2 regions of the Bacillus shivajii genome follow, and region 1 is predicted to be linked to the other one. Evidence: predicted binding sites of a transcription regulator. Region 1 holds the regulator's gene; the other holds the start of a gene.

Region 1 (5,831 bases):
AGAGCCACTTTTTGCAATCGTTCCTAAGTTTTCCTCAAGCTCGTCCTTTGTCATCCCAATTCCAGTATCGGTAATCGTTAATGTGCGATCATCTTTGTTTGATGTTACTTTAATATAAAAGTTATCTTGGTCAAAATTGATGGCGTCATCTGTTAGCGCTTTGTAGTACATTTTATCAATTGCGTCACTCGCATTAGAGATAATCTCACGCAGAAAAATTTCCTTTTGTGAGTAAATGGAGTTAACCATCATTTCTAAGAGACGTTTAGATTCTGCTTTAAATTCCATTTTCGGCATCTTCATTACCCCTTTATATGTAAATTATTTGAGACTGAATCGTTTTTAGCACTCTAGACCACTGAGTGCTAATTCAATTGTTATTTTACTGATTTCCTGTTTATTGTCAATATCCTTGAAAAAATTTGTAGTTAAACAGGCGGGCTCGCTAGTGAATGAGGACAATCGCAAGTAAACGGAGAAAGTCGCAATTAAATCAGGAAAATGTAGAACAAATCACGCAGAGTGACGAACAAAAAAGAGCCAGGGCATACCTGGCTCAACACGTAATTATTCTTCTTCGAGTTGTAGTTCTTCCCATTCTTCCATATGTGCTTCGACTTTTTGCTTTGTCTTTTCAATGTTTTCGTTTAACTGTAATGATTTTTCGTGGTCTTGATAAACGTCAGGGTTGCATAATTCTTCTTCCCATTCGGCAATGTTCATTTCAGCTTCTTCAATCATTTTTTCGAGATCTTCAATTTTACGCTGTCGTTGGCGGGCTTTTTTCTTCAGCTCTTTTTCTCGTTCGTAATCTTGCTTCGATTGTTTTTCACTATCTTCGTTAGGTGAACTTTGACTGTTTTGAAGTTGTTTACTAGCTTCAAGCTCTGCCCATTCGGCTTGTTCGAGCTTTTTATTTATATAGTAATCATAGTCCCCTAAATAGTTTGTAATCCTATCACTAGAGAGTTCGACGACCCGTGTTGCCATACGATTAACAAAATAACGGTCATGTGAAACGAAAAGGAGCGTTCCTGGATAATCAATTAAGGCATTTTCTAACACTTCTTTACTGTCTAGATCTAAATGGTTTGTCGGCTCGTCCAAAATGAGCATGTTTGCATTTTGCATCATTAACTTGGCAAGTGCTAGACGAGATTTTTCTCCACCACTTAAGTCTGAAACAATTTTAAGAACATCATCGCCACTAAATAAGAAATTTCCGAGAACTGTGCGGATCTCCTTTTCAGGCGTTTGCGGGTATTCATCCCATAGCTCTTGTAGGACCGTTTTATTAGAGGTAAGTTCTGTCTGTTCTTGATCGTAGTAACCGATCTTTACGTTACTGCCGTATTGAATTTGCCCGGTGATCGGTTTTATTTTGTCGGCGATCGCTTTAATGAGTGTTGATTTTCCGATTCCATTAGGTCCAATTAATGCAACACTTTCACCACGTTCAAGTTTTAATTCAATGTTTGTTGCTAATGGTTCGCCATCATAACCGATTGTTACGTTTTGCAGTGTTAACACATCATTTCCACTTTGTCGGTCTATATCAAATTGGAAATTTGCAGATTTATCATCATCTTTTGGTCTTGTCATCAGCTCCATTCGTTCAAGCTGTTTACGACGGCTTTTGGCACGATTACTTGTTGAAGCACGAGCAATGTTTCTCTGGACGAAGTCTTCCAACTTTTTCACTTCACCTTGTTGTTTTTCATACATTTTCATTTCAAGCTCGAGGCGTTTTGCTTTTTCCTCTAAGTACGCACTGTAGTTTCCGGTGAACTTCACTGTTGAATGAAAGGTTAGCTCGTATACATAATCTACGATTCGATCGAGAAAGTATCGGTCGTGCGAGACAACGAGTATTGCTCCGGGATAGCCAGCTAAATAGTTTTCTAACCAAGTGAGTGTATCTATGTCTAGGTGGTTTGTCGGTTCGTCTAAAATTAAAAGGTCTGGCTTCGTTAATAACAATTTGCCTAAAGAGAGTCTTGTTTTTTGACCACCACTTAAACTGGATATCGGTGTATCGTAATCAAAATCAGAGAAGTTTAACCCAGATAAAATACTGCGAATGTCGGCTTCATATTGGTAACCGCCTTGATCTTTAAAGTCTTGTTGTAATTGATCATATTCTTGCAATACTTTTTCATAGTTTGGTGCACTTGGGTTGCTCATTTTTTCTTCTAATTCTCGTAAATGTTTCTCCATTTGTTTTAAATGGGTGAAAACAGACATCATTTCATCCCAAATTGAGCGGTTCGTATTTAAGCCACTATGTTGGGCTAAATAACCGATTTCAACGTTTTTAGGGATAATAATATCTCCAGAGTCATGAGATAGTTCTCCTGATATAATTTTTAACAATGTTGACTTGCCTGCGCCATTTCGACCGACAAGAGCAATTCGTTCACGACTTTGGACTTCAAGTTTTACATTGGATAATATTGTTTCAGCCCCAAAGGACTTTGTTATTTGTACACATTGTAATAAAATCATATTATTTCATCCTCACCACATCATTGGGTCATTACAAAATAAGTGTACATGACTGTTACGCAAAGTGGCAACATTTGTAGTAAAGTGGAACATGAATTCTTGCTAATCTAGAGAAGGATTGTGCAGTTTGTCCAACTATGGTGTACAATAGACGAAGAGACAAAAGGAGGGGCACCGATGGGTTCGTTTACACATTTTAATGACCAAGGTCGAGCAAAAATGGTCGATATTTCTGACAAACAAGAAACGGTTCGCACAGCTGTGGCGAAAAGCAGTGTCCAAGTGACAAAAGATATTTACGAGGGCATTACTGCAGGAACGATGAAAAAAGGTGACGTTCTTTCCGTTGCACAAGTAGCAGGAGTAATGGCGGCCAAAAATACATCGCAATGGATTCCAATGTGTCATCCATTATCACTCTCAGGTGTGGATATTCATTTTGACTGGGAAGTAAGTGAAGAAACATACATTCTTCTTATTGAAGTTGGTGTGAAGACGAAAGGGAGCACAGGAGTAGAGATGGAGGCGTTAACAGCTGCATCAGCAACAGCACTTACAGTTTATGATATGTGTAAAGCTATAGATAAAGGAATGGTCATTGGCGAGACTTTCTTGCAGGAGAAAACCGGCGGAAAGAGCGGCGACTACAAGAGATAAAAGAGCGATTGAACCAATTCATGATGGTGGGAGGCGAAAAAAATGGATATCGATCAAACAAAAATACCGCAAGCAACTGCAAAAAGGCTGCCGTTATATTATCGTTTTTTAGAAAGCTTGCAAGCATCAGGGAAAAATCGTGTATCTTCAACAGAGTTAAGTGAAGCAGTAAAAGTCGATTCAGCGACGATTCGAAGGGATTTCTCCTATTTCGGCGCGCTAGGAAAGAAAGGGTATGGTTACAACGTCAATTATTTATTAACCTTTTTTAGAAAAACATTAGATCAAGATGAAATAAGAAAGGTTATTTTAGTAGGTGTCGGTAACTTAGGGACTGCCTTATTAAATTACAACTTTACGAAAAGTAACAATATGAGAATTGAGATGGCATTTGATGTTGATGAAAGCAAGGTCGGTCAAAAAATTGGAAGCGTTCCCATTTATCATTTAGATGAAGTAAAAGAACGCATAGCTGGTGAAGCAGAAGTGGCAATGTTAACTGTCCCTTCAGCAGCAGCGCAAGGGATTGCTGATCAGTTAGTAGATGCTGGAATTAAAGGGATCTTAAACTTTACACCAGCAAGGTTATCTGTACCAGACAACGTCCGAGTTCATCATATTGATTTATCTGTAGAACTTCAATCCCTTATCTACTTCTTGAAACATTATCCAATGTAATGAAACGGTTGATACCCTTTCATTGTTGGAAAACGGAACAAAAACGATATATAAGTGTCATCACTTAGACAAGCTGTGGGAGAAATGTACCTGCAGCTTTTTGTATAGGAAGAACTTGTTTTTGATTTCCAAAAAAGTCCTAAATTCTATCATGAAATCATACACATGTTTTGGTATAGTAGAATTATATATTTCGAGAATCGAACATTTTGGCTAACTAATAAGGGAATCAGGTGAAAACATGAGTAAAATTCCACATAAATGGCTCGTATTAATTTCTGTGTTACTTGGTACATTTACAGTCATTTTAAATAACAGTATGTTAAATCCAGCTGTTCCACATATCATGGAGGTTTTTGATGCCGATGCTGTTTCGGCTGGTTGGGTAATTACGATCTTCATGGTAACCATGGGGATTACGATGCCACTTACAGGTTTTTTAAGTGATAAGTTCGGAAAGAAGGAAATGTATTTGTTTGGCGTTTCCCTCTTCTTATTAGGGTCTCTATTAGGGTCGTTTTCATGGAATCTATCATCACTCATTTTTTTCCGTGGGCTTCAAGGAGTCGGTGGCGGATTTATTATGCCCCTTTCCATGGTGTTCATTTTCCAAGTGTTCCCGAAAAAAGAACGAGGGATGGCGACTGGGATTTGGGGAATTGCAGCGATGATGGCACCAACGATTGGACCTACATTAGGTGGTTTCATTATTGAACTTGGTACATGGCAATGGTTATTCTTATGTAATATACCGACAGGTCTTTTAGGATTAACCTTTTCAATGCTTTATCTAAAGCGAACGAAGCGAGCAGACAATTTGAAGTTTGACCGAAGCGGGTTTGTCACAGTGACCCTTGGAGTTGGGGCGATCTTACTTGCTTTAGGGCGAATTAGTGAACTCGCGCATTTATATGACCCACTGAATATATCGTTATTGATCATCGGGGCTATTGCATTGTATTTCTTTGTGAAAATCGAAAACAAAACAGAACAACCTTTACTAGATCTATCGATATTTAAAATTAAAGCTTACGCATACAGTGTTTGGGTCGCAATTATTAGTTCAATTAGTTTGTTTGGTGGAATTTTTCTCATCCCACTGCTTGTACAAAATGTGTATGGTTACGGAGCCATTATGACAGGTCTTGTCTTTTTACCAGCAGCTTTACTCGCAGGAATATTTATGACGGTAGGTGGGAGAATCCTTGATAAAAAAGGACCTTCACTTGTCGTAACAAGTGGTCTTATTTTTTCAACGGTTGGAACGCTTTTATTCGGTTTTATCGACTTACAAACGGCGATTTGGGTATTGTTTGTACTTAACGCCATAAGAGGTATAGGGATGGGCCTTAGTACAATGCCAGCAACAACTACCGGAATGAATGCGATTCCTGAGAAGTTCATATCACGCGGATCTGCGATGAATAATGTATTAAGGCAAATGAGTTCGGCTTTAGGTATTGTGTTTATATCCGTTTACTTTGAGGTTCGTAGAGCTCAAGTTATGGCAGCAAATGGTATGACGCTTGAAGAAGCAAGCATTCAGGCAATTACAGAAGGGTTTTTAGTCATTGCAGTACTAACACTAATCTCTATTCCAGCAGGGTTATTACTAGGTAAGGAATATAAGAAGCAACAAAAAGAGGAAGAAATGAAAGCGAAAGTAGTAAATGAATAAAAGGATAGGGCGTCAAAGTTGTTAATTTGTTTACTAGTGATAAAAGAAGAGGCTGACGAAATTGTCAGCCTCTTCTTTTACGTTAATAAGCATCATATTTTTCAAAGCGCTTTTCTAAATAGTTTTGTAGAACAGTCATCACCGAACAGATCCCCCAATAAATGAGGGCAACCAAAATAAACATCGTCATATAGTCCATTTCTCGCCCAGCAACGATCCGAGACATTTGGAAAATTTCCGGTACGGTAATCATTGCCGCAAGTGATGAGGCTTTGATTAAATCGAGCATCACATTTGAAAGCGGGGGGACTGC
Region 2 (5,831 bases), 2.1 Mb from region 1:
AGAAAGCTCCCCCCGCTAAAATAAAGAAGAATGTTTGTGGTGTAACCATTGTATATACAGTTAAGTATACAACTGCTCCAACATTCCCGTATGCTCCAGCCATACCTGAAATTTGTCCTGTCAATCGTTTTTTAATAAGAGGAATGACTGCAAATGTTGCACCTTCTGCCCCTTGGATAAAGAATGAAGTCATGACTGTAACAGCAATAGCTAGATATAATGGCCATTCACTATTCATTAGCCCCATAGTAAATAAACCGATACTAATTCCAAACATATAGAGAAGCATGACTTCTTTACGGCTCGACAACTTATCAGACAACAACCCACCTAGTGGTCTTGCAACTAAGTTAACAAAGGCAAACGATGCTGCGATCATTCCTGCAGCTGTTGCTGATAGCGAAAAGGTCGATTGAAAGAAAAATGGTAGCATTGAGACAATCGCGAGTTCTGCACCAAAATTGGCAAAGTACGTTGTATTAAGAGCTGCAACATTTCGGAATTTATACCGATCATCTTCTGGTACACCCGCTCTTAAAATAGGTAAATTCACTCTTAAAATTTGATAAATTTGATAACCAGAAACAACAACTAATATGGTACAAATAATATATAACGCTTCAACTGATAAAAAATCTAGGTCATACAATCTCCAAGATAATAGGCCTAAAGCACCTGCAAGTGGTACCGTCCAAATAATGAGCCAAATCATGTCTTTATAACTGCTTACTTCCATTGCTGCAATTTTACGAGGTTTTTGATAAACTTTCCCGTCAGGCGTATCTTTTACAGAGAACCAATAGATGACACCGTACACGATACAAATGACACCTGTAAATGCGATCGCATATCTCCAGCCATCATCACCGCCAAACAAAGTGATTGCAAACCACGGTAACACCATTGCAGCGAACGCTGAACCGAAATTTCCCCAGCCTGCATAGAAGCCTTCAGCAAATCCAACACTCTTCGGTGGGAACCATTCAGAAACCATTCGTATGCCGACTACGAAACTAGCACCGATGCTACTCAAAATTAACCTAGAAATAAATAGTTGCATCCAACTTGATCCAAAAGCAAAAAAGAAAGTAGGAATCGCCATTGTTATTAATAGGATCGAAAATACTCTACGAGGTCCATATTTATCAAGGAGCATTCCGACGATAATCCGCGCTGGAATCGTTAACGCAACATTTAAGATTGCTAGAGCAGCGATATGGTCCATTGTCAGCCACCCTACTGACTGGACCATCGTCCCTGCTAAAGGTGCCATGTTAAACCAAGCAAAGAAGGAGACAAAGAAAGCAATCCATGTAAGGTGTAACATTTTTGTTCTTTCATTTTTAAATTGAAACAATTCTTTCGCTTTCATACGACGCCCATCTCCTTTATTTTTTTGCCGTTAACATTTCACTTCTGCATTCTTTCTAGAATAGAAGTACCAGTTGACCACTAAACTGATGAGATAATAAACGATGAATAAGATTAACGCTAAGTTCGCTGTTCCTGTTGATTCAATCGACCAGCCGAACACAGAAGGAATAATAAATGCTCCATAAGCACCAATCGCTGATGTAAAACCTAATACTGCTGCCGCTTCTTTTTGGTTAAAGATGAATGGAATCATTCTAAATGTCGACCCGTTCGCAATACCTGTTGAAATAAAGACAATAATAAACATAATTAAAAATCCAGTAAAGTTACCCGCATTATAGAAGTACATAACACCTAATGTTGAAACGATCATTAAGACAATATCCCAAAATGTGATAAAGGCACCACCAAATTTATCTGATAACCAACCTCCTACCGGACGGATCAATGCACCAAGTAATGGACCGATAAACGCAAATTGGAAAGCATTTACTTCAGGAAATTCAGTTCTCGTAAGTAATGGGAACGCTGCTGCATAACCGATAAATGAACCGAAACACATTGTATATAACCATGTCATAATCCATGTATGTTTGTTTTTGAAAATAACTGCTTGCTCTTTAAATGACGCACTAACACCAGGAAGATTATCCATCCAGAAAAATGCGGCAATTGTTGTAATAATGATTGGAATGACCCAAATAAATGCTGCGTTTTGCATGTATACTGCCGTTCCGTCTCCTAAATATTGAGGAGCTCCTGCAAATGTACTGAACATCGCTACTGTAATAACTAATGGTGATAATAATTGAACAGCACTAACACCTAAGTTACCGATTCCTGCGTTAATACCAAGTGCAGTACCTTTCGCTTTCTTTGGATAGAAGAAGCTGATATTAGACATACTTGATGCGAAGTTACCGCCACCAAAACCACAAAGTGCCGCTAAGATCGCCATTGTTAAAAAGCTCGTTTCCGGATTTTGTACAGCAATACCAATTCCGACTGCTGGAATTAATAGAGAGGCTGTACTAATAACTGTCCAGTTTCTCCCTCCGAATATTGGAACAAGAAATGTATAGAACACTCGTAACGTTGCACCTGTTAATCCTGGAAGTGCAGCTAATAAGAATAGCTCACCTTCAGTAAAGTTAAAGCCTACTTCGTTTAAATTTACGGCTACAACCGACCAAATTTGCCATACAGCAAAGGCTAAAAATAATGCCGGTACCGATACCCATAAATTTCGTCTTGCGTGCCTTTTTCCTTCTTTTCCCCAAAATTGTTCATCTTCAGGGTTCCATGTCTTTATTCTAGCCATGTAAATCCCTCCCCCTTCATGTTCAACATTTCACAAAATGTTCAAATTTAATGGTAAACTAATTTTTTTAAGGGGGGAGTATTTGACTTTCCTCCCCCTATTCACATTTTAGCTAAGATTTATATTCGATCTTTCTCCATTGCAAGTATGCCATCAGAGCTACAAATGACATCACAATTGCTACTCCTGAAAAAATCATAATTTTTTCATACTCTCTGCCTAAAAATGAATCGATTGTCCATTGCAACATAACAACATTGACTGCCAGTGTTATAAAAAGTATCACTAGATATCCTTTTTTACCCATGGCGATACTGCCTCCCTACCGCATACACAACTCCGTTATCAACTTCAATTTCAATCAGTGGTAATTCACGTTGTGGCGGACCTTTAATTGGGTGCCCATTTTGAACATCAAAGTAACCAGAATGACATGGGCATAGGAGAACATCTTGCTCTTTTTCATAAAATACAGGACACATTAGATGTGTACAAGCTGAGTTATATGCTACAAGTTCTCCATTGACTGTATGAACTAAAAGCGCCTGGTCATCTTCTGTCGGGTAATTAAATTTGACAGACTCACCTTTTGGTATATCTTCTAGACGAGCAATTTCTACACGATCGTAATCTGGTTCTGAAATACCAATCATTGCTCTAACACTAAATGGTACAGTAGATAAACCTAAAGCCATTGAAGCACCAACTGCTGTTTTTATAAATGCACGGCGATTATATGTCATATCGTCCTTTTGTTCTACATTGTCAATGAGGTTGACCATATCGTCCTTTGAACGCTTCATGTTTCTTGCTTTTTTACATTCTTTTGACATTTGTTGTCACCTCTTTCTTCTTTCTTTAATCTGAGTACACTCCGAAAAATTCCGGTACATATTGCCATTTATCATTTTCAGAAGGCTTCTTTCCTTCAATTAAATTCATTCTCGTACGTTTTCTACGAAGCTCCATCATTTCATCGTAATCAATGAAGCGGATCGCATCACTTGGACAAACGGAAGCACACATTGGTGCAATGTCATGTTTACTTCTGTCATAACACATGTCACATTTGTACATTTTGTTTTCTTCAAAGTCGAATTTCGGAATACCAAATGGACAGCCAAATGTACAGTTACGACAACCGATACACTTTTCTTCCATCGCTGATAATACGACACCCTCTTCAGTAATTTGGATCGCATTTGCCGGACATACTTTCGCACATGCAGGATCTTTACATTGCATACACATCATTGGGAATGTTTGACGACTTTCAAAGAAATCAAGATATTCTACGTAGTTTCGTTCCTTGCCATCGTGCCCGCCACACTCAATACAGGCAGCTTGGCAGGATCGACAACCGATACAGCGCTCAAATTCTAAATACATTACTTTTTTCATGTTCGTTTCCTCCTCCAGCTTTTTCTTTATGCCTTTTTGAGTTTGACGGCACACACTTTAAATTCTGGCATTCTTGATGTTGGGTCTAACGCAGGGTTTGTAAGCTTATTAACTGAAAGCTCTTTCCCCCAGTGATAAGGAACAAAGATATGATCTTCACGAATCGCCTTCGTAAGTCTCGTTTTTAAAGTCATGGATCCTCGTTTCGTTTCTAAAACAATGTCTTCTCCGTCTTGTAGGTTATATTGTGATGCAAGAGCTGGGTGCATTTCCGCATATGGTTCAGGACATTTCTCCATTAAGAATTTCGTTCTTCTTGTCTGTGTACCTGATAAATAGTGGAACACGACACGTCCTGTTGTTAATGTGTGCGGATACTCGTTGTCTGGGTTTTCATCTGGCTCTTGCCAATCGACAGCAGGTAAGTTTGCTTTGCCATCTGGTGTTCCAAATGAATCTTTAAACATCGTTGGTGTTCCAGGGTGCCCTTCTTCAGGACATGGCCAAAAGATACCATCTTCTTTTTCAATTCGATCGTAAGTCATTCCATAGTAGTCTGCTTTTCCACCACTAGATGCTAACTTGAATTCTTCGAAAATCTCAGGAACACTTTCATAATTAAAATATTTCTTTTTACCCATACGTTCTGCAATTAAGTTCATGATCTGCCAATCTGTCTTCGACTCACCAACAGGATCTTTAACCTTACGGATTCGGATAACGCGTCCTTCAAGGTTTGTTGTCGTTCCTTCATCTTCTGCCCATGTCGTAGTTGGAAGAACAACATCTGCAAATTCAGCTGTTTCTGATAAGAAGAAGTCACTGACAACCATAAAGTCTAATTTTTTGAAGCTATCCCAAATGTAATTGTTATTTGGTGCAGATACTGCAGGATTACTACAAATGACATGCATTGCGCGTATGTTTCCTTTTTGAATTTCACCGAACATTTCGTATGCTGAAACTCCTGCTTTTGGCATTTCTGATGGATCAATGCCCCATACACTTGAAACGTACTCGACATGCTCTGGGTTATCAATTTTTCGGTAACCTGGTAAGGCATCTGCTTTTTGTCCATGCTCACGTCCGCCTTGACCGTTTCCTTGTCCTGTAAACGTCGCAACACCTGAGGCGAATTTACCAATTTGGCCTCGTAGTAATGCCATTGACGTATATAATGTAACGTTGTCGACCCCTTTACTTTGCTGTTCAACACCACGAGCAAACATAACGACTGAACGAGGTGACTGACCATAAATGTGAGCGGCTTTTATCAGTTTTTCTACCACAATACCAGTAATCTCGGAAGTATATTCTGGTGTGAATTTTTCTACTGAAGCTTTCAATTCTTCATAGTTATTACATCTTTCATCTACATACTGCTGGTCTACATACCCTTCTTTTATGAGTAAGTGCAGCATACCGTTTGCAAGTGCCGAGTCTGTTCCAGCCTTTAAATCTAAATGAACATCAGCGATTCGAGCTGTTGGTGTTTCACGGGGGTCAGCAACGATCATTTTGGCCCCTTTATCACGTGCTTTCCATAACCATTGAATGGAAGTTGGGTGACATTCTGCCGTGTTTGAACCTGCCATAAAAAAGCAATCTGTATGCTCAAGCTCTGGCCATGGTAATGTAGATCCTCGGTCAATACCTAATGTTTTCATAAATCCACCTGCTGCAGATGACATACAGAATCGTCCGTTATAATCGACAAACCTTGTTCCTAGTCCAA

What was found. The regulator Rex, encoded in region 1, represses fermentation and respiration genes when NADH is low (regulators of the CRP and FNR family bind a similar motif). The targets are predictions, from matches to a motif close to TTGTGAAATATTTCACAA.
Region 2: the regulator Rex is predicted to act here: its motif matches at 2,714-2,731, upstream of LGQ02_RS14135 (NarK family nitrate/nitrite MFS transporter).

Annotation. Positions count from the first base shown of each region.
Region 1 covers NZ_CP084703.1:525,608-531,438, forward strand. The annotation lists gene htpG (molecular chaperone HtpG) at 1-297, opposite strand, end outside; gene LGQ02_RS02650 (ABC transporter ATP-binding protein) at 568-2,505, opposite strand; gene moaC (cyclic pyranopterin monophosphate synthase MoaC) at 2,683-3,162, shown strand; gene LGQ02_RS02660 (redox-sensing transcriptional repressor Rex) at 3,205-3,840, shown strand; gene LGQ02_RS02665 (MDR family MFS transporter) at 4,082-5,518, shown strand; gene LGQ02_RS02670 (amino acid ABC transporter permease) at 5,601-5,831, opposite strand, start outside.
Region 2 covers NZ_CP084703.1:2,896,626-2,902,456, forward strand. The annotation lists gene LGQ02_RS14130 (NarK family nitrate/nitrite MFS transporter) at 1-1,372, opposite strand, end outside; gene LGQ02_RS14135 (NarK family nitrate/nitrite MFS transporter) at 1,403-2,695, opposite strand; gene LGQ02_RS14140 (hypothetical protein) at 2,808-3,002, opposite strand; gene LGQ02_RS14145 (QcrA and Rieske domain-containing protein) at 2,995-3,528, opposite strand; gene LGQ02_RS14150 (4Fe-4S dicluster domain-containing protein) at 3,554-4,096, opposite strand; gene fdhF (formate dehydrogenase subunit alpha) at 4,123-5,831, opposite strand, start outside.